Regions from separate parts of the Paenibacillus sp. NPDC057934 genome, predicted to be linked through region 1. Evidence: riboswitches for the same ligand, from Rfam matches in the RefSeq annotation. Region 1 holds a riboswitch; the other holds the start of a gene.
The links. Region 1 has a riboswitch for FMN ahead of ACFVRY_RS14845 (DMT family transporter). Riboswitches for the same ligand answer to the same signal wherever they lie in the genome.

Region 1 (5,761 bases):
CACCCGTGAACTTAGCGGGTATCACATGCTGATCGGTGCTGTCGTGGCAGGATTATTGACTTCGATATTAATCCAGTGGCTGCAGTCGCGCGGAGTACAGGGTGAGGCGTCGATTGGGGTGGTGTTCACAACCTTGTTTGCGGTGGGAGTGATCTTGATCGCTACGAAGGTGGGTAATGCGCATTTGGACGTGAAGCATGCTTTGATGGGCGAAATCACTTTTGTACCTTGGACGACGGTGCATTTGCCATGGATCGGCGACATTCCCGAGGCCACATTCATCCTATCCATTGTATTGTTGGTAGTTCTAGCGGCAGTGATTGGATTCTATAAAGAATGGAAAATCACATCCTTTGATCCTGCCTTGGCTGCAAGCATCGGGATTCCGGTTGTCGTTATGCACTACGCATTCATGTCGTTGCTGTCTATTACTACAGTGGCAGCGTTTGATGCGGTAGGGGCGATCATGGTCGTCGCCATGCTGATCACTCCAGCAGCTTCAGCTTATCTTTGGACAGACCGCTTGTCTTTGATGTTTGTGCTCAGTGGGGGCTTTGGTGTCCTGGCTGCAGTGGCAGGATACTATACCGCAGCCTGGCTCGATACGTCGATATCAGGTTCGATGGCTTTCGCTACCGGGGTGCTGTTCATGATCAGTTTCCTGGCTTCCCCGAAGCATGGACTGCTTTCAAAGCTACTGTCACCTACAGTGGCAGCAGAATAAGCCAATGGATGTTCCAAGCGTATGGGAATACCCAACAGATCTCATTTCAAAGAAGTATAACCAGTCTTCTCCACCAGTTCTTGTCCCTGCGGTGAGGTGATCCAGTCGAGAAACGGCTCGATGTTAGGGTTGCTGCTGCCGGCAGTGACGGCATAAAACGCGGTGGCAAAAGGATATTCACCCCTACGGATCGTCGTCCTCTCCGGCCGTACCCCATTGATCTCCAGTAATGCAATTTCTCCGTCATGGTTCAGCTCTGAGGCGTAGAACAGGAAGCTGTAGCCCAGCGCATTCCGGAAATTACGGTAGTTTGCGGTCCAGCTGATGATACCGCTCATGAGGTCGGCAACATCTTTTTTCGGAGGGGTCATAAGCGGTGTGTGCCCCATGACCTTCTGAAGCATGGTCTGGCTGCCGCTGTCTTCAGGGCGCTGGAAGGCCCGAATCCGGTCATTGCTGCCTCCTACCTCTTTCCAGTTAGTGGTTTTTCCCGAGTAGATTTCCTGGATCTGTGTAATGGTAAGCCCCTTGACCGCATTGCGCCGGTTCACGAAGAATACGAAGGCCTCCCGGCCAATCGGCGTCAGCTTAAGCTGCACGCCTTTTCGCTGTGCTTCTTCCTGCTGAGACTGTGATGGGGCCGCGGCAAAGATTATATCGACCTCGCCTTCAAGCAAGTGTTTATAGGCTTCTGGAGTTGTTGAACAGGTGATTACGCTGTCTGCACCATAAGGCTGGTACTCGCCTGAAGGATACACAGCCTGGGCAAAGGATGCAGATGCATATAGCGGATAAAGAGCTGTGGCGCCGTCAAGACGCGGAAGATTTTCACGAATGGTAAAGGTCGTAGGTTCAGTGAGTGCAGCAGCTTTGGTATTGAGGGTACAAGGGGCGTATTCTGCCAGGTTGACCTCTTGCTCATTGATCTCGCCAAAGCTGTTCACATACACTTTACTAAGCTCAAAGCCAGCAGTAGATAGTAGGCAGAGCCCGGTGAATGAGAGCAGTACGATGTGCCTAGTCCGCCGCTTCAATATTTGGAATATCGTGATGACAGAGTAGATGGCCAAGAAGACAGTGACAGTGATCAGAAGCGGCGCATAGAATTTGAGGAATTATAACTTAAATATCCCATATATGTAGTGGGAAATCTCTCGCTCTCAGAGACGAAATTGCTTTTGTTGTATGAAAGAAATATGAATATTTTCATAAAAGGCTGGACGAATGGCGACAGAAGGTTTATTGTTGGTTGTGAAAATAATAACGGAATACAAGATTCTCGGGGTAGGTGAAATTCCTAACCGGCGGTAATGTTCAGAGTGAACAAAGCCCGCGACTCGTTTCCACCTGTTAGCAGGAGAGGCGACTGATCTGGTGCAATTCCAGAGCCGACGGTAAAGTCCGGATGGGAGAGGATCATAAGATAAAGGCGCGGGGCCTGTTTCCTGTACGCTTTTATTGATAATACCCCCGAGTATTGCCTGTTCTAAGGCAAATCGGGGGTTTTTGGTCTCTTAATCGAGGGATTGTATCGACAAGGAGAATGTAAGATGAGTAATGTATCTGCTTCATCATCCGTAGTGCGCCCGGCGCGTCTGCGGAGCGGTTTTTGGCTGGTTGTCATGGGAGCGGCGCTCTGGGGCGTGGACCCGCTGTTTCGCATCATCCTGCTCAAGTCGTTGACCTCTTTGCAAATTGTATTGCTGGAGCATATCGTGCTGTTTGTAGCCGCTTTTCCGGTTCTCTGGCGCCACCGCGCCGAATTGAAAGCTATCCGCTTCCGCCAGGCGGGAGCACTGCTGATCGTCTCCTGGGGTGGTTCAGCAGTTGCTACGATTCTGTTCACCATGGCATTGTCCAGTGGGGATCTCAATGCTGTACTGCTGCTGCAGAAGCTGCAGCCATTGTTCGCTATCGGGCTTGCGGCCCTCCTCCTCAAGGAGAGGTTGCCGAAGCATTTTGCCCCCCTGATGATCGTAGCCTTGGCCGGAACGTATTTGCTTACCTTCGGCTGGAGCATTCCATTCGGTCATGTGAACAATTTTATTAGCATCAGTAGTGTCATGGCGCTGGGAGCAGCTGCGCTGTGGGGAGGGTCCACTGTAATGGGCCGCTATCTACTGGGCTCTATGAAATATGAGACGGTAACGTCGCTGCGTTTCATCTTGGCCCTGCCTTTATTGTTCGTCGTTACGGCGTTTGAACGCGCGCCTTGGCAATTCCAAGGGGGGCTTGGAGCTACCTCTGCTGTGGCTATCAATCTGCTGCTGCAGGCGCTACTGCCGGGACTACTAAGTATGCTATTGTATTACAAGGGACTTAGCACAACCAAGGCTTCTTTTGCGACACTAGCCGAGCTTAGCTTTCCAATGACGGGTGTCGTCATTAACTGGGTGGTATTCAACCAACTGGTCACTCTTCCGCAAATTATCGGGTTTGCACTGATCTGGACCGCGCTGTTCTTCATCTCAAACCAACAGTCCAGGCAGCAAAGCCCCGGATAACATATTTTGTTTCAGTAGCATTGTACGCCTGAGGGGACATACCCCAGGGCTCAGATTCGTTTAAAAGCACCTGTTCCACTGGATGATCCAGGGAAACAGGTGCTTTTTTATATGCCTCAAAGCAGAATGTCGCTACGTGAAAACCTCCAATTCCCATTGCAAGAGTAAAATTCAGCCTTTTCTCCCATACTACCCTTATTCTTTTCTTCAACCCCTATGGAGTCTAGCCCACCTTAGGCAACTCCAGATCCCCTTTAGGAGGAATACGGATGACACACCATTCGGCGGCCACCATCTTCATACAGCTCAAAAACCGGGTGTCAGTTCCCAAAGGTCAGGGGGTGATGCTCCGGGATATTGCCAATCTCATTACGGCCCCGGAGTGGGAGGACGCGCTGTACTCTCTAATGTTGATTCAACCCAAGCAAAGTGATGGCAACTTGATTCTGATTGATCTGCTAATGGTAATTCCGCGAATTCACGAGATTCTGCCAGGCGTAGAAATCCAGCTCATCGGCGAAGGCAGGACGATTGTACAGATTATAGGACCGGTGGAGTCGCGGCCTCCGTCAACGGCGCTGTTCGTGCTTGTGTGGTTGTTGTTGTTCTTCGGTTCAGCACTGACGATTATGAACTTTCATGCGGATGTAAGCATGCAGGAGGTGCAGATCCGCATTGTAGAGATGCTGACCGGGCATAAGGATGAGCATCCTTATCTGTTCCAGATTGCCTATTCCGTGGGCATTGGGCTGGGGATGGTGATCTTCTTCAACCATTTATTCAAGAAAAAATGGAATGAGGAGCCAACCCCGCTGGAAGTCGAGATGTTCCTGTACCAGAAAAATATTGACCAATATGTGGTTAACGAGGAGTACGCAAAAATGAAGCGGCGTGAAGCCGTTATACCCGAGAACACGGAGGGTGGGGGGCAATGACAGCACCGATATCGTTAGGAATTAATCTATTGCTGGGCATTGCGGGAGGGATCGCCGTCGGCGGTGGCGTCATTGCTCTCTTCGTTGTGCTGGACATCATCCCCCGCCTGGCTCAACTGACCTCTTCTTACGATAAAGTGCACTGGTATGAAGGAGCGATGGTCGCAGGGTCGCTGCTGGGTACCGTCAGTGATTTCTGGAACTGGAAAATAACCTCGGGTCCATTGGTAGAAATAGCCGTGGGCTTGTTTGACGGTATCTTCATCGGCATGTTAGCCGCCGCATTAACTGAAGTATTGAATGTGCTCCCCATTCTGGCGAAACGTCTGCAAATGGTTCATCGCCTGTTCGGGCTGTTGATGGCAATGACTGCTGGTAAGGTCATGGGCTCATTGTTTGACTGGTTTGTGTATTTAAAGTAAAGGAGGGTATGGAATGAACAAATATATTCACAGCGGGGATTCTATAGAGAAAAGCGAGCCAGTAAAAAAATCAGAATCCAAAGAAGGAACGAAGATTTCGTCGGGAGATGATGTGAAAAGTAGGAATCAGGAGCTTGAGGCTTCCGGGGAGTTGGGTACCGAGGAGAGGAACTCTGAAGAAACTACAGAGGCAGGAGAAGCAAGCAATGCTACAAGTAGCCTCGCAGGAGAAGGTGCTGCAGGTGACGGATCAATCAGTGACAGCGCTAGGGGAGAAAGTGCAACTGGAGACGAATCAACCAATGGCAGCACCAGAAGCGAAGGAGCTACTGGAGACGGATCAACAAGTGGTAGCACAGGAGGCGTAGGAGCTACTGAGGGCGGATCGGATAGCGGTAGTAGTGCCAGAGACGAAGGTGCTACTAGCGGCGGAACAACAAGCGGTAGTACTAGGGGAGAAAGTGCAACTAGAGACGGATCAACTAGCGGGAGCACCAGGGGGAAGGGCTCAACTAGCGCTGACCCCAGTAGTAATGATTCAGCAGGCGATCATACTAAGCTTAATAGTTCCACGGCTGAGCATCAGACTACGGAAGGTTTTAGTAGTGAGCGTTCCAGTCATGATGACCATGCAGCCGCTGATAATTCTTCTGTAGGGGGTGCTACCTCTGCTACCACTGGTGCTGCCAGTGAAGGGACTGGCTCAAAGTCCAACAAAGAGAGCGGAGAAAGAATGGGGAACAGTCATGCAGAAGTGGAGTTTGCGATGGAATCGGGTTTGGCCTCCAGCAAGACAAGCGCCGAGGCGGAGGCTTCCCGAGTAAACCCGGCATGGGTTAACGGGAACAACGGCGGCGAGGAGCAAGGTCAGAACGAAGGAAGCGATTCTGGCGCCCAAAATTCTTCGGAGGCGAAGCAGCAGACGGGTTCCCAGAAATACGGAAAGGATTCCAAGACGGCAGAGCCTGGGTCCTCCTCTGAACAAGGTGAGGATCAGGAGGTAGATGTTAGTCCAAATAGCAGTGATGACAGTAATGGTACAAATGATAGTAGTGGAAGCAGTAGTACAGGAAGCTCACAGGATGTAGAGGTCTCCGGTGAGCTAGGAGACCAGGAACAGGACCAGGAGAACGGGGGAAAAGGGCTGTTCGCCAGACTTTTCGGATTCTTCGCAGA
Region 2 (5,761 bases), on a different contig from region 1:
CTTGCTTTTAATAGATAACAAGGTGGCTGCCATAACGAGAAATTCGCTGGTAATGTCCAGTTCAAGCTCCTGCATGGTCTGCAGGTATTCCATGTACTGTTCGGTGATCTCGCTGACCGGAATGTCCTGGATGTCGATTTCCGCCTTATCAATCAAATGCAAGAGCAGATCCAGCGGACCCTCAAACGATTCCAGCTTGTACAATACAGTCACGCGGCTTCCTCCCGCCAAAAAAAAGTAAAGTGCAGCGCCGCAAGGACGCTACACAAGTAGAAAGATTCATATCATTCATGCTTTCTTCTTATACATATAAATAAGCACGATTTTAGTAGATTCGTCAATAGGTGTTATTTGAGTAGTTTGTTCAGATTCGCCATTTCAATGGCTGCCGTCGCAGCATCCCAGCCCTTGTTGCCTGCTTTGGTTCCGGAGCGCTCAATGGCCTGCTCGATATTTTCGGTCGTTACTACGCCGAAGATGGTCGGTACGCCTGTCTTGAGGTTGATCGCCGCCACACCCTTAGCCACTTCATTGCACACATAATCGTAGTGTGTTGTAGAGCCGCGAATTACTGTACCTAGCGTAATCACAGCATCATATTTGCCGCTTTCGGCCATTTTTTGCGCAATCAGTGGAATTTCGAACACCCCGGGAACCCAGGCTACATCCACTTCGTCATCACCCACGCCATGACGCTTGAAGGCATCTAGTGCGCCGGACAGCAGTTTACTGGTAATGAATTCATTAAAACGTCCTACAACAACTCCATATCTTAACCCTTCGGATACTAAATGTCCCTCAAAATAATTCGGCATATTATTCATCAACCCTTCATTAGTAAGTTATTGGAAATTATATTTAACGAGTTTTGGTAATTAGAACAAACTTCCGCTGACATCATAAGGTTCGCTTCATTCTTTCAATCATTCCTGTTGCTTTATTTGATTCATCTATCAACGGTTTAAGCTTTAGTGGTCTCGTTCTGTTCAATGTCGTCAAAAGACAGCAGATGTCCAAGTTTAGCCTGCTTCGTGTGCAGGTAGTTTGTGTTATCCTCATTCTCCGGCATCTGAATCGGTACACGCTCCACAATCTCCAAGCCATACCCCTCCAGCCCCTTAATCTTGCGTGGGTTGTTGGTAAGCAGCTTGATTCGTTGTAAACCGAGATCCTTCAGGATCTGGGCACCGATGCCGTAATCCCGAAGGTCTGCCGGAAAGCCGAGCTTCAGGTTGGCGTCAACGGTGTCGAGTCCTTCTTCCTGCAGCTTGTAGGCTTTCAGCTTATTGATCAGCCCAATACCCCTGCCTTCCTGACGCATGTAGAGCAAGACACCTCTGCCGGCAGCATCAATCTGACGCAACGCAGCTTCGAATTGCGGGCCGCAATCGCAGCGGTGGGAATGGAAGACATCCCCGGTCAAACATTCGGAATGGACACGTACCAACACCGGCTCGTCGCCGGAGATATCGCCTTTAACCAGTGCAATATGCTCCTTGTCATCCACTACATTGGAGTAAGCAATCGTCTGGAACTCACCGAAATCGGTTGGCATGCGCACCGCCACCTCACGGGTAACCAGCTTCTCCTTCTCATTCCGGTAGTGAATAAGATCCTTGATGCTAATCAGTCTCAGATCATGCTTGCGGGCAATCTCAATGAGATCCGGCAGACGAGCCATAGTGCCGTCTTCCTTAATGATCTCGCAGATCACACCAGCCGGATATGCACCGCTCATCTGGGCCAGATCAACAGCAGCCTCAGTGTGTCCCGAGCGGCGCAACACACCACCTTTTTTGGCAATAAGTGGGAACATATGACCCGGTCTGCGGAAATCGGACGGCTTCGCATCGGGGTCCATGATCGCTTTGACCGTCATGGAGCGCTCCGCTGCGGAAATGCCAGTAGTCGTATCTTTATGGTCGATTGAGACCGTAAAGGCCGTACCGTGGAAATCCGTATTTTGGCTGACCATCGGCTTGAGATCCAGCTCTTCTGCCCGCTCCGCCGTAATCGGCAGGCACACCAGTCCGCGTCCTTCGGTAATCATGAAATTGATCACTTCGGGGGTCGCGCGTTCCGCTAGGGCGATAAAGTCTCCTTCATTCTCACGGTCCTCGTCATCCACAACAATGACCACTTTACCGCGCATCAAATCATAAATCGCTGATTCTATGGAATCCAGGACTACTTCCTGTTTCGATTGTTCGCTCATGATTCTATCCTCCTCATCGTTTCGCAATCACTTCATCTTGTATTAAATAAATCCGTTAGCTGCCAGGAAATCGTGACTTATGCCGGAGCTGATATCCTCTGCTTCCTCTTCTCGTCCCGCAGATCCGTAACGCAACAGATGGTCCACATACTTGCCGAGCACATCACATTCGATGTTCACGCTATCTCCCGCCCGTTTATGCCCAAGCACCGTCTCGCCCAAGGTGTGCGGGATAACCGACACAGTGAATGATGATGTTCCTGCCGTGACTACTGTCAGACTGATGCCATCAATCGTGATAGAGCCCTTTGGAATGATGTATTTGTACAGCGACTTGCGGTCTGCTGCAATCTCGAACACCACTGCGTTCTGGTCCCGCTTGATGCTTTTGAAGGTGCCGGTGCCATCTACGTGACCCTGCACGATATGACCGCCAAACCGCCCCCCGGCTGCCATCGCCCGTTCCAGATTGACCTTGCTGCCGATTCGCAGCTCCTTCAAATTGCTGTTCCGGAAAGTCTGCGGCATCACATCAGCCGTAAAATAATTGTCGCCCAGCGAGGTTGCTGTAAGGCAAACCCCGTTAACCGCGATACTATCGCCAATCTTCAGATCATCCATAATCACGGAGGCGCCAATATTCAGCACCATCATTTCACCGCCAGTGGAGAGGCTGCGCAGAACGCCCACTTCCTCGATTAAACCTGTGAACATCACTATCCCTCCTCAGGCGTTAGCGTACCGGAGTACCGCTGATACAGACATTATCCCCGAGCACTTCTACTTCCAATCCTTCTAGCGTAATGGCTTCGGCCATCTTCTCCACACCTGGGAACACGAAGGTTCCTTTGGCTTCTGCACCACCGCCCACAATCTTAGGAGCAAAGAACAGCATTACCCGATCTACCAAACCACTCTCCAGCATCGCACCGTTCAGTGTGCCTCCGCCCTCCAGCAGAATGGAACCAATCTCCATCTCGCCAAGAGCTACCATAGCCGCCGATAGATCCACACGTGGGCCTGTGCCGCAGACCACAATCTGCACGCCAGCTGCCTGCAGCACAGCCTTCTTCGCGGCATCCGCCGAGCCTGTAGTCACGATAATCGTTGGAGCCAACCCGTCGCTAACGACTGCAGCGTCCAGCGGAATTCGCAAAGCCGAGTCAATAATGATCCGCACCGGATTGAAGCCAGGAACCGCCATCCGCGTCGTGAGTGACGGGTTATCAGCGATCACGGTATTGACCCCGACCATAATGCCCTGGTGGCGATGGCGCAAGGTATGTACAATTTCCCGTGCGGCCTCACCAGAGATCCATTTGCTGTCGCCTGTTTTCGTAGCAAGGTTACCGTCCAGCGTACTGGCACTTTTCAAAGTGACAAAGGGTTGTTTGGTCAAAATATACTTGATAAACTTCTCATTCAACCGAAGCGCTCGCTCGCGCAGCAATCCCACTTCTACTTCAATGCCCTGATCACGCAGCATTTGAACACCCCGTCCTGCTACCTGCGGGTTAGGGTCTTCACAAGCCACCACCACCCGTGCCACGCCTTCGTCGATTAGACGCTGGCTGCAAGGTGGCGTAATGCCATAGTGACTGCAAGGCTCCAGCGTAACATAAGCAGTGCTTCCCGCGGCTTTCCCGGCCGCCATATTCAGTGCATGCACCTCAGCGTGGCCTGTCCCGCGTTGCAGATGCGTACCCAGCCCAATCATGGCCCCGTCCTTCACCACAACACAGCCTACAACAGGATTGATTCCAGTCTGTCCTTGAGCGCGTTCTGCCATGTCCAGGGCAAGCGACATGTAAAACTCGTCATTCATGATATTCATTTCATCTGTCCTCCGATCTGTAAGTCGTACTTCTTGTATGCAGCATCCGCTGCCTCATAACTAAAAAACCCATCTCAGACTCCAGGAGGAGACTAGATGGGTTGTTGAGAGTTAGTTTACTGAGAGTTTCAATAAAACTGTGCGCAAATAGCCGTTATAAAAACAACGGAATTGTGAAATAACGCACATGATATTAAAGTACACTTCAGTACGCCTGCCCATTAACGGACAAACGCCAATCTCTCCTTCTTCCATCCAGACTATACTGTCGGTCCCGGAATTGCACCGGGTCCACCGTCCGCGCTGTAGCACGGTCCGGGTAGCGGACTAAGCACTGCAAGATTAACTTGCAGCAACATCACCGCCGGTAGGGAATTTCACCCTGCCCTGAAGGATTGATACCTTATTCATTTTGAAGTATCAAGCTGTTGCTTACAACAAAATTAACACTTACCCCTGCAAAAAGCAAGTATAAATTGTACATTAGCTTATTTTTCGTAACTTTACAACTTTTTATTATCAAGACGCCTTACAGTAACAAAAAACAAGCGCCGAGGAGTTACTCTCGACGCTTGTCCTATGTAAGTGAACTTACACACCGCGTTCCTGCTGCTTCAGCAAATCGCGAATTTCCGTGAGCAGCTCCACCTCCGGAGCCGGTTCCGGGGTCTCGGCAACCTCCGCCTTAACCGCTTCCTTCTTCTTGAACTTGCTGGCCAGCTTAATAGCCATAAAGATCGAGAATGCAATAATGAAGAAATCCACCACGGTCTGCAGGAACACTCCGTATTTCAAAACAGCATTCCCATAGGTAAAGGTCAGGTCACTTAGATTGATGCCACCAATTATCAATCCGATAATAGGCATAATGATGTCTTCCACCAAGGAGGAGACAATCTTCCCGAATGCTGCACCGATAATGACAGCGACCGCAAGATCGAGCACATTTCCTTTCAGGGCAAAGCTTTTAAATTCTTTCCACATTTCTAAACCCTCCCCAAAGCTTGGAATTTTAAAATATTATAGCATCACCTTTGCCGACACACCAAAGAATTTTCAGAAACTGTCCGCTTACTGCTGTAACTCTTGTAACAGAACTAGCTCCTATATCTGACCGAAAATGAGAATATTTGCACATTCCTCTTCCACCACCTCCCATACATCGGCTATGATGAAACTATAATAGACTTTTCTTTCTAGAAAAAAACTTCGTCTCAAGGAGCTGCCTATGAGTTATTCCTCTTTCTTTGGACGCAGCCGCGATGCCGACTTCTCCATGTTTTCTGCCTCACATTGGATGGCTCTGGCGTCGGTGCTCGTTATTTGCCTGCTGCTGTACGGAGGCAGATTTGCTCTTCGCACCCGGAGTCGGCTGCGCCTGTCCGTTCGTCTGCTGCTGGCCATTATTCTACTCTCCTCGGAGGCTGGACTTCAGTGGTGGTACATTTCACAGGGAATCTGGAGAACGGACGCCTCGCTGCCCCTGGAGCTATGTGGGCTTACTGTGCTGTTGTCAGCTATCATGCTGCTTACCCGTAGCCGGATACTATACGCCTTTCTTTATTTTGCCGGGATCGGCGGCGCGTCGATTGCTCTGCTGACACCGAACCTGGTATATCCTTTCCCACACTTTCGTTTCCTATTATTCTTCATCTCACATGGGGCTATCATTCTGTCTTCCTTGTATATGACGTGGGTTGAGGGGTTCAAGC

Region 2: another riboswitch for FMN. It lies ahead of ribD (bifunctional diaminohydroxyphosphoribosylaminopyrimidine deaminase/5-amino-6-(5-phosphoribosylamino)uracil reductase RibD); the one in region 1 lies ahead of ACFVRY_RS14845 (DMT family transporter).

The regions. Positions count from the first base shown of each region.
Region 1 is NZ_JBHVPB010000005.1:506,892-512,652, forward strand. Features, by position in the region: gene ACFVRY_RS14835 (metal ABC transporter permease) at 1-724, shown strand, start outside; gene ACFVRY_RS14840 (PstS family phosphate ABC transporter substrate-binding protein) at 766-1,794, opposite strand; FMN riboswitch at 1,996-2,145, shown strand; gene ACFVRY_RS14845 (DMT family transporter) at 2,275-3,228, shown strand; gene ACFVRY_RS14850 (hypothetical protein) at 3,188-3,439, opposite strand; gene ACFVRY_RS14855 (stage V sporulation protein AA) at 3,498-4,163, shown strand; gene ACFVRY_RS14860 (stage V sporulation protein AB) at 4,160-4,585, shown strand.
Region 2 is NZ_JBHVPB010000002.1:914-6,674, reverse strand. Features, by position in the region: gene ACFVRY_RS04520 (segregation and condensation protein A) at 1-213, opposite strand, end outside; gene ribH (6,7-dimethyl-8-ribityllumazine synthase) at 348-815, opposite strand; gene ACFVRY_RS04510 (bifunctional 3,4-dihydroxy-2-butanone-4-phosphate synthase/GTP cyclohydrolase II) at 962-2,215, opposite strand; gene ACFVRY_RS04505 (riboflavin synthase) at 2,258-2,929, opposite strand; gene ribD (bifunctional diaminohydroxyphosphoribosylaminopyrimidine deaminase/5-amino-6-(5-phosphoribosylamino)uracil reductase RibD) at 2,949-4,049, opposite strand; FMN riboswitch at 4,289-4,448, opposite strand; gene mscL (large conductance mechanosensitive channel protein MscL) at 4,641-5,033, opposite strand; gene ACFVRY_RS04490 (YwaF family protein) at 5,278-5,761, shown strand, end outside.